Regions from separate parts of the Rhizobium sp. NFR12 genome, predicted to be linked through region 1. Evidence: riboswitches for the same ligand, from Rfam matches in the RefSeq annotation. Region 1 holds a riboswitch; the other holds the start of a gene.
The links. A riboswitch is a leader RNA that binds a small molecule or an ion and turns the genes downstream of it on or off. The one in region 1 is predicted to bind S-adenosylmethionine.
Positions count from the first base shown of each region.

Region 2: it holds a riboswitch for S-adenosylmethionine, as region 1 does, so the genes downstream of both, metA (homoserine O-acetyltransferase MetA) here and BLW69_RS16840 (O-succinylhomoserine sulfhydrylase) in region 1, are expected to answer to the same signal.

Region 1 is NZ_FNWM01000004.1:103,248-107,901, reverse strand. It holds gene BLW69_RS16850 (Hsp33 family molecular chaperone) at 1-546, shown strand, start outside; gene apaG (Co2+/Mg2+ efflux protein ApaG) at 560-952, opposite strand; gene BLW69_RS16840 (O-succinylhomoserine sulfhydrylase) at 1,119-2,309, opposite strand; SAM riboswitch at 2,356-2,434, opposite strand; gene BLW69_RS16835 (2'-deoxycytidine 5'-triphosphate deaminase) at 2,508-3,602, shown strand; tRNA gene BLW69_RS16830 (tRNA-Gly) at 3,673-3,746, shown strand; gene BLW69_RS16825 (glycosyltransferase family 2 protein) at 3,760-4,654, opposite strand, start outside.
Region 2 is NZ_FNWM01000001.1:110,085-114,738, reverse strand. It holds gene trxA (thioredoxin) at 1-219, opposite strand, end outside; gene BLW69_RS00490 (prolyl-tRNA synthetase associated domain-containing protein) at 301-798, opposite strand; gene BLW69_RS00485 (hypothetical protein) at 849-1,061, shown strand; tRNA gene BLW69_RS00480 (tRNA-Gly) at 1,062-1,136, shown strand; gene BLW69_RS00475 (aldose epimerase family protein) at 1,276-2,298, opposite strand; gene metA (homoserine O-acetyltransferase MetA) at 2,388-3,311, opposite strand; SAM riboswitch at 3,374-3,451, opposite strand; gene BLW69_RS00465 (thiamine diphosphokinase) at 3,570-4,220, shown strand; gene BLW69_RS00460 (ABC-F family ATP-binding cassette domain-containing protein) at 4,228-4,654, shown strand, end outside.

The sequences.
Region 1 (4,654 bases):
CCGATGGACGGCTCGTCGCTTGAAGAAATGGCCGGCGTCTACTTCCGCCAGTCCGAACAGATCCCGACCAGGGTTCGCCTCGCCGTCGCCGAACTCATCGACCGCGACGAGGACGGCAACCCGCGCCACAACTGGCGCGCCGGCGGACTTGTCGCCCAGTTCCTTCCGCAGGCGCCTGAGCGCATGCGCCAGCCCGACCTGCACGGCGGCGATGGTGACGAACGCGATGCCGTCGAAGTCGAGGACGATGCCTGGTTAGAGGCGAGCACGCTGGTCGGCACCATCGATACGGACGAGCTGACCGATCCGCAGGTGGCGATCGAACGGCTGCTGTTCCGGCTGTTCCACGAGCGCGGCGTGCGGGTCTATGATCCGCAGACGGTGTTCGACCGCTGCAGCTGCTCGCGCGACAAGATCAAGGGCGTTCTGGACGGGTTCTCTGCGGAAGAAATCCACGCGAGTGTGGAAGATGGAGAAATCGCGGTAACCTGCGAGTTCTGCTCGACCACCTACAAGTTCGTGACGGAAGAATTCGAAAGCGCCTGATCCGCCTTGCGGGTCAGTTCAGAACGCGCACGACGCCTGGTGAATCCAGCGAGAAGGCGGGAATGTCGACTTTGAAAGTCTCGCCTTCGTCCGTCTTCATATCGTAGGTGCCGAACATGACGCCGGATGGCGTGTCGAGCGGGCACCCGGACGAATATTCGTAGCTGTCGCCGGGCTCCAGTCGCGGCTGGTCGCCAACGACGCCTGGTCCGTCGACCTCGTCGACGATCCCGTTTTCGTCCGTGATGTTCCAGTAGCGATGCACGAGCGTGACGCTGATCGAGGACTTGTTCTCGATCACGATCCGGTATCCCCAGACATAACGACTGTCCTCGGGGCTCGACTGCTCCTCGAGATAATAGGGCTCGACGGCGACGTCTATGTCTCTGGTGCGGGCGCGGTACATTGGCACCTCAAGATTGCTCATCGTGCCGATATCGTACAGTGGGGGAGAAAGGTCAAGAATTCTCGCGGCTTGCATCTGAGGCAATGTCGCGTTCTTGATGATAGGGATAACTGATATGGTAAACCCGGAGCGTTCCGGGTCTACCCATCGTTCGGCGTAAAGCCGATCAGATCTGCTTCAGCGCCTGCGCGAAATCTTCCAGCAGGTCGTCCGCATCCTCGATGCCGGCCGAAAAGCGCACGGTGCCGGGAGAAATTCCCAGTTCCGTACGAGCCTCGTCGCTGAGGTTCTTGTGCGTCGTCGTCGCCGGATGCGTGATGATCGAGCGGGTATCGCCGAGATTGTTGGAGATGGTGACCACCTCCATGGCATTCTGCAGCTTGAAGGCCGCTTCCTTGCCGCCCTTCAGCTCGAAACAGACCAGCGTCGATCCGCCCGTCATCTGCTTGGCGATGATATCGGCCTGCGGATGATCCTTGCGACCGGGATAGATCACTTTCGCGACCTTGGACTGCTCGGCCAGGAAATCGGCGATCTTTGCCGCATTCGACGTCTGCTGGGCAACACGGATCGGCAGCGTTTCCAGGCCCTTGATCAGTGTCCATGCGGTAAACGGTGACATCGCCGGACCGGTATGGCGATAATAGTCCTGCAGGTGCTCCAGAACCCATTCGCGGTCCGAAAGGATGACGCCGGCAAGGCTGCGGCCCTGGCCGTCGATATGCTTGGTGGCGGAATAGACGACCACATGGGCGCCGAGTTCCAGCGGCCGCTGGAAGAGCGGCGTTGCGAACACGTTGTCGACCACCAGACGGGCGCCGACCTGATTGGCAAGCTTGGCAACGCCGGCAATGTCAATCACTTCCAGCGTCGGGTTTGTCGGGCTTTCCAGGAAAAACACCTTGGTGTTGGGCTTGATCGCCGCTTCCCAGTTGGCAAGGTCGCGACCGTCGACCAGCGTGCATTCGATGCCGTAGCGCGGGGCGAGCGTTTCGACAACCCAGCGGCAGGAACCGAAAAGGGCCCGCGCGGCAACGATATGGTCGCCGGCGCGAAGCTGGCACATGAGCGCTGCCGTGATGGCGGCCATGCCGGAGGCGGTGGCACGGGCTTCTTCTGCACCTTCCAGCGCACACATGCGCTTTTCGAACATGTCGTTGGTGGGACTGCCGTAGCGGGCATAGATATAGCCGTCGGCCTCGCCCTTGAAACGGGCCTCGGCGGCTTCTGAACTGTCGTAGGCGAAGCCCTGCGTCAGGTAGATGGCTTCAGACATCTCGCCGTATTGCGAGCGCAGCGTGCCGCCATGGACGAGCGTGGTGGCCGGGCGCCAGTTCTTGTTCGGGGATTTGCTCATGTGTTCATCACCTTCGTGATACAAAAAAACCGGCCGCAATCGCAGACCGGTTTTCAACCCGGTCTTTTTAGCCACTTGTTTAACGTGGCTGCAAGCCGACCGGCCAAATCACCACGGGATAAAGCTGCCTTACGCCTCGCTTCCGCTTGCGTCAATGGTCCGCATTTGGTTTTGTCGCCCCCAAAATCTGAAAGAGACATGATGGCTCGCGAAACGGGAATTCTGGCGGACCGCGCAATTGCGGCGCTCTTCGAACAAGGACGGCTGAAGTCCGAGAGGGCGCCTGATCAGGACCAGATCCAGCCGGCGAGCCTTGATCTGCGCTTGGGGCAGAAGGCGTTTCGCGTGCGCGCCTCGTTCATGCCGGGGCCGATGAGCCTCGTGTCCGACAAGCTCGAGCGCCTCAGCCTGCACGTCATCGATCTCTCCGAAAGCGCCGTCCTCGAAACGGGCTGCGTCTATATCGTGCCGCTGATGGAAAGCCTCGATCTGCCGGCCGAGATGTCGGCTTCGGCCAATCCGAAAAGCTCCACCGGCCGCCTCGATATCTTTACCCGCGTCATCACCGATCGCGCCCAGGAGTTCGACAAGATCCCTACAGGCTATCGCGGTCCGCTCTATCTCGAAATTTCCCCGCGCACATTTCCGATCGTCGTGCGCCAGGGCTCGCGCCTGTCGCAGATCCGCTTCCGCGTCGGCAACGCCCTTCTGCAGGAGCCGGAGCTGTTGGCGCTGCATGGAGCCGAAACGCTGGTCGCCGCCGCGCAGCCGAACATTTCCGGCGGCGGCATAGCGCTATCGATCGACCTTGCCGGCGACAACGATGGCCTGATCGGCTACCGCGGCAAGCACCACACGGCCGTCGTCGATGTCGACAAGAAGGCCCAGCATGATCTGTTCGATTTCTGGGAGCCGATCCACAGCCGCGGCCGCAACGAACTGATTCTGGATCCGGATGAATTCTACATCCTCGTCTCGCGCGAGGCCGTCCATGTGCCACCGCTCTACGCGGCCGAAATGACACCGTTCGACCCGCTGGTCGGCGAATTCCGCGTCCATTACGCCGGCTTCTTCGACCCCGGCTTCGGCCACGAGGCCGCCGGCGGCCGCGGCAGCCGCGCAGTCCTAGAGGTGCGCAGCCACGAGGTCCCGTTCATCCTCGAAGACGGCCAGATCGTCGGCCGCCTCGTCTACGAACACATGCTGGAAGAACCCCAGGGCCTCTACGGCTCCGGCCTCGGCTCGAACTATCAGGCGCAGGGCCTCAAACTCTCCAAGCATTTCCGCAGCTAGGACATCCCCGGACGCTTCCACCCCGGCGACCTTGACAGACAAGGCCCATTGTTGGAAACCTTCCCCCGACGCGGGTGTAGCTCAATGGTAGAGCAGCAGCTTCCCAAGCTGAATACGAGGGTTCGATTCCCTTCACCCGCTCCAATCCCCATCCCGATCAGCTCTCCTTCCGGCGCGGCATGTGGGGTGTCTTGCTCCAGTGGAAGGGCTTTGTCCTGAGTTCCCGTAGCGCCTTCCAGGCGGCGAAGGATGTCATCATCCAGTAGAGCGGCACGGCAACCCAGCGGCGTCCGACGAGGCGCTTCTCGTGGTCGGTCATCGATCCGATGCCGAGGCCGAGGAAGATGAGATAGCTGCCGAGGATATTGGTGAAGTCGATCGCGAACAGGCCGACGACCTCCAGCGGCAGCGTGTCGATCGGCGCCCGCAGCATTGCCGAGAAGCCGACGCCGAGAAAGACGAGGATAAGCGGATGCAGCAGCGATGACAAAAGCATGCCGCCCACCAGCAATTGGATCACGCAGAAAGGCTTGATGCCGATTTCGCCGATCAGCCGCGCTGGGTCGCGCATCAGCACCAGCCAGGTTTGCAGCCAGCCCTTGAACCAGCGGCTTCTCTGCGACGTCCAGACCTTGATCGATAAAGGCGCGTCCTCCAGCGTCTGGTGCCGCATCACGTCGGCGGTAAAGCCAAGCCGGTAGAGCCGCATGCCAAGATCGGCGTCTTCCGTCACGTTGTACGGATCCCATCCGCCGGCTGCGATCAGCGCGCTGGTGCGGAAATGGTTGGACGTGCCGCCGAGTGGAAGCGGCATGTTCATTCTCCCGAGCATCGGCAAAAGGCCGCGAAACAGCGCTGCATATTCGAGCGAAAACAACGCGCTCAACCAGCTTTCCCGGGCGTTGGTGATGATCAGTGGTGCCTGCAGGCAGGCAAGTTCGGATGGTGCCGCGCGAAACCGCCGGTACGCCTCGCGGAGTTGTAGCGGGTGCGGCCTGTCCTCGGCGTCGTAGATTGCCGTGAATTCGCCGCGCGCACCTTTCAGCGCATAG
Region 2 (4,654 bases), on a different contig from region 1:
ATCGACGAGAACCGGCTGGCTGCGCGATGCCTCGATCACGTCCTTGCCGAAGCCTGCGGTCGTCGTGTCCGAGATATAGCTACCGGCAGCAGCAGGGACAGAGGAAGCCGCGGGCGCTGGGGCCGCAGCAGGCGTCGAACCGAAGTTCACCGTCGCGTTCTGGCCACCGTAGTTACCGGCGCCGTAGGAGCCACCATAAGGATTGTTCGTGCCGCTCATGAAAGTGTTCTCCCGGAAAAAGTCCAATCGGCACACGGCCGATGCGCATTATGTCTTACTCTGAATTGCAAAGATCGTATGTCAGCCCGTCACTTTCAAGACAAGCGGCGTATGGCCCGTCGCCTCCAGAAAGCGGATAAGATCGTCGCGACCGATCGACGTCGTCGCATCGTTTGAGAGTGGATGGCCATTGATCACCTCTTCGCGCATGAGGTCTTCGTCGAGCACGAACGTGACGTTGTTATCCGTGTCGTTCAGCGCGCCGAACACGGTGACGGAGCCCGGCACGACGCCGAGAAATTCCAGCATCTTTTCAGGATTGCCGAACGAGACGCGACTGGACGCACCGATCACCTTGTGGACGGTCTTTAGATCGACGCTGGCGTTTTCTTCGACCGTGATGACGAAGAACTGGTCCTTCTTGTCTTTGACGAACAGGTTCTTGGTATGCCCGCCCGGGATCTCGTCACGCAGGCTGGCTGATTCCGATACCGTAAACACCGGTGCATGCGCTTTCGTCTTGTGGGCAATATCGAGGCTATCGAGAAAGGCGAACAGGTCTTCTGCAGTTTTTGGCATGATCGATCTTGGCTGCTCTTGAGGTGTTGGCCCCGGCCGGCGGGGTAAGGATGGCGGACTATAGACAGATTGTTCGGACCGGCCAAGATGCACGCTTTGGCGCAAACCCTTGTTTCGCAGGGGCTTTCGAAGCTCCTGAAAAATTCTTCATCGAGATCGTCATTTCCCTGTTGCATTTGAAAAAAGTCTGGGCCATATACCGCCCGTCGCCGGCAACGAGCGGCACCGACGATCCAGACTACCACCGGGTCGACGGTTTATGAGCGGGTGTAGCTCAGTGGTAGAGCACAACCTTGCCAAGGTTGGGGTCGAGGGTTCGAATCCCTTCGCCCGCTCCAAATTCTCCCTTCAGACGAAAAAACGAATAACGGTATTGGTACCCAGTAGGGTACCTCGTCTATTATCGTCATTCGCTGGCTGCCTGCATCCTCGCAGCCAGACTGAGGCCGCCTTTCGGCAGCCTCAGCCCTCATCGCCTCAGCTCTTCGAAAACACGTAGTCGGTTTCCTGGCGCAGGGTTTCGCCCGGGCGAAGCACTGCATTGGGGAAAGTCTCGTGGTTGATTGCATCGGGCCAGACCTGGGTTTCCAGGCAGAAGCCGGCGTAAGGCGCGTAGGGACGGCCTTCCATGCCGGGCACCGGCAAGGCGAGCTTGAAGCCCGCGTAGAACTGGATCCCCGGCTCCGTGGTGCGCACTTCGAGCTGCACGCCGGAATACAGGCTGCGGGCAAGCGCGACCGAGCGCTTGGCAGTCCTCTCCTCAGAGAGGCAGTAGTTATGATCGAACTTCACCTGTTCGCCATCGGCACCAGTCCGCTGGATCGGACCCATCTCGCTCAGGTCGAACGTGGTGCCGGCAAGCGGCATCAGGACGCCGGTCGGCACCATCCTTTCATCCACCGCCGTCAACTCAGCCGCGGCGATCATCATGTCGTGGCCGAAAATGTCGGGGCGACCGTCGAGATTGAAATAGGAGTGCTGGCAGACGTTGGCGGGCGTCGGCTGGTCGGTCACCGTGTCGTAGATCACCGAAAGCACCCCGTCTTCCATCAGCTGGTAGGTCGCGGTGACGGTGCAATTGCCGGGATATCCGGCGCGTCCGTCCGGATCGGTGATCTGCAGCACGACCCGGTCTGCCGCATGATCGACGATCGACCAGATGCGCCGGGCAATGCCGTCGGATCCGCCATGCAGATGGGTAATGCCGTCTTCGTTGAGCTCCACCTGATACTCGGTGCCGTCGATCGAGAAGCGGCCATCGCCGATGCGATTAGCACAGCGACCAGGCGTGGCACCGAAATAGGGCGAATAGGCCTCATAGTCTGCGAAATTGTCGAACCCCAGCACCAGCGGCGGCTCGTGGCCGGCAAGCCGCAGATCCTGGATGACCGAGCCCCAGGTGAGAACCTGGGCTGTCAGCCCGCCGCCTGAGAGCGTGATTCGGTGAACCGCCTCGCCGGCCTTCGTCGTCCCGAAAATCTCGAACTCATGATCCGTCATAACGCACCTCCCAAATGTTTGCGGCAACCTGCGTGATTTCGATCAAAGCCGCAACGACGCCAGGAGAAAAATCGGTCAGGCTCTCTCGATCACTCGGTGCCGATTTTTTCGAGGTCGTAGGGCGTCGTCTGGTAGATCTCGTTGATCCAGTTTCCGAACAGGAGATGCGCATGACCGCGCCAGCGGTTGAGCGGGGCCAGCGTATCGTCGTTGTGCGGAAAATAGTCGTGCGGCATCTTGATCGGGATGCCGGCCTTGACATCGCGGAAATACTCGTCGGCGAGCGAGGTGGAATCGTATTCGACGTGGTTGAACATGAACAGCCGTCGGCCGGCCCTCTCATGCACAAGGCAGAGGCCCATTTCGTCGGATTCCATCAGGATCTCGAGGTCACTGCCGGCCTTTTCGACGTCCTGCCGGCGCACTTCCGTCCAGCGCGACACCGGTACCTGGAAATCGTCGGAAAAACCGTTGAGATAGACCGACGCCGGCGACAGGTTGCGGTGGCGATAGACCCCGAATGCCTTTTCCTTCAGCCCGTGCTTTGGAACGCCGTGGAAATGATAGATGGCGGCCATCGCCCCCCAGCAGACATTCATGGTGGAATGCACGTTGGTAGTGGTCCAGTCGAAGATTTCCTTCATTTCCTGCCAATAGGTGACGTCCTCGTATGGCAGGGTTTCCACCGGCGCGCCGGTGATGATGAAACCATCGAACTTGCGGTGCTTCACCTCTTCCCACGTTTCGTAGAACGACAGGAGATGGTCTTCCGACGTGTTCTTGGCCTTGTGGCCGCCGATGCGAACCAGGGAGAATTCGACCTGCAGCGGCGAGGCGCCGACAAGGCGCGCCATCTGCACCTCGGTCTTGATCTTGTTGGGCATGAGATTGAGAAGCCCGATCTGCAGTGGCCGGATGTCCTGCCTGACCGCCATCGTTTCGGTCATCACGCGCACGCCCTCGGAAACGAGCGTGTTGAAGGCAGGCAGCGTATCGGGGATCTTGATCGGCATCTCTTCAACCCAAAAACAAAAAGCCGGCACGAAGAATCGCAGCCGGCCCGTGGGAAGTTTTTGAAACTCTTCTCGCGGCCCTTTAGCGACTTTTTTTACGTGGCTGCAAGCCGGCCGGCCAAATCACCACGGAATTTCGACTTTTCAAATAATCCCTGCCACGCCCGCCGTCAATGGCAGCAAAAATGACCGCTTTCGCACGAACAGTGCGACACGCGCCTTTCCCTTGCGAGCCGCTTTAGGATATGGGCATGGGCAATGGCCAACTCGACCTTCACGATCCTGCTCGGCGGTGACCTCACCGTAACAGACCGACTGCAAAAGGCAGTTGCCGCAAGCCGCTTCATCGCGGCAGACAGCGGCATGCGCCATGCAGAGGCGCTGGGTGTGATGCCGGAGCTCTGGGTGGGCGATTTCGATTCCTCCGACGCAGACCTGATCGAGCGCTATCCCGATGTCGAGCGCCGGACCTATCCGCCGGAAAAGAACGAGACGGACGGCGAGATCGCGACGGCCGAAGCGATCGAACGCGGCGCGACGCGGCTCATTCTGATCGGCGCGCTGGGCGGCGAACGGTCCGACCACGCGCTCCAGCATTTTCTGCATGCGATGAGCCTTGCCGAGCGCGGGCATGACGTTCTCCTGACATCCGGTGAGGAAGAGGCCGTGCCCTTTCTCACCGGCACGATGACGCTCGACCTGCCCAAGGGCACGTTGTTTTCCGTCATCGGTTTCACAGGCCTTGCAGGCCTCGACATTCTTGGCGCGCGCTATCCACTCAAGGATTACACGCTGCCCTTCGGTTCCTCCCGCACCGTGTCCAACGTTGCAGAAGGGCCCGTCCAATTCCATTTACGTGACGGGAGGGCGATGATCCTTGCCCGTCCAAACGATTTTTCCGGAGCATAGACGCCGCATGGCACCGCCAATTCTGAAACTCGACGATATCGTTCTAACCTTCGGCGGCACGCCGCTTCTCAACGGAGCTGCCCTGCAGGTGGAGCCCGGCGACCGCATCTCTCTCGTCGGCCGCAACGGCTCGGGCAAATCGACGCTGATGAAGATCGCCGCTGGCATGGTGGAAGCGCAGTCGGGTGAGGTTTTCCGGCACCCCAATGCGACGATCCGCTATCTCGAACAGGCGCCGGATTTTGCTGGTTACAAAACCGTGCAGGCCTATGCGGAAGCGGGGCTTGGACCTGGCGACGATCCCTACCGCGTCACCTATCTGCTGGAGCATCTCGGCCTGACAGGAGAGGAAGACCCGGTCAGGCTTTCCGGTGGCGAGGCGCGACGCGCAGCACTTGTCCGCGTCATGGCGCCGGAACCGGATATCCTGATGC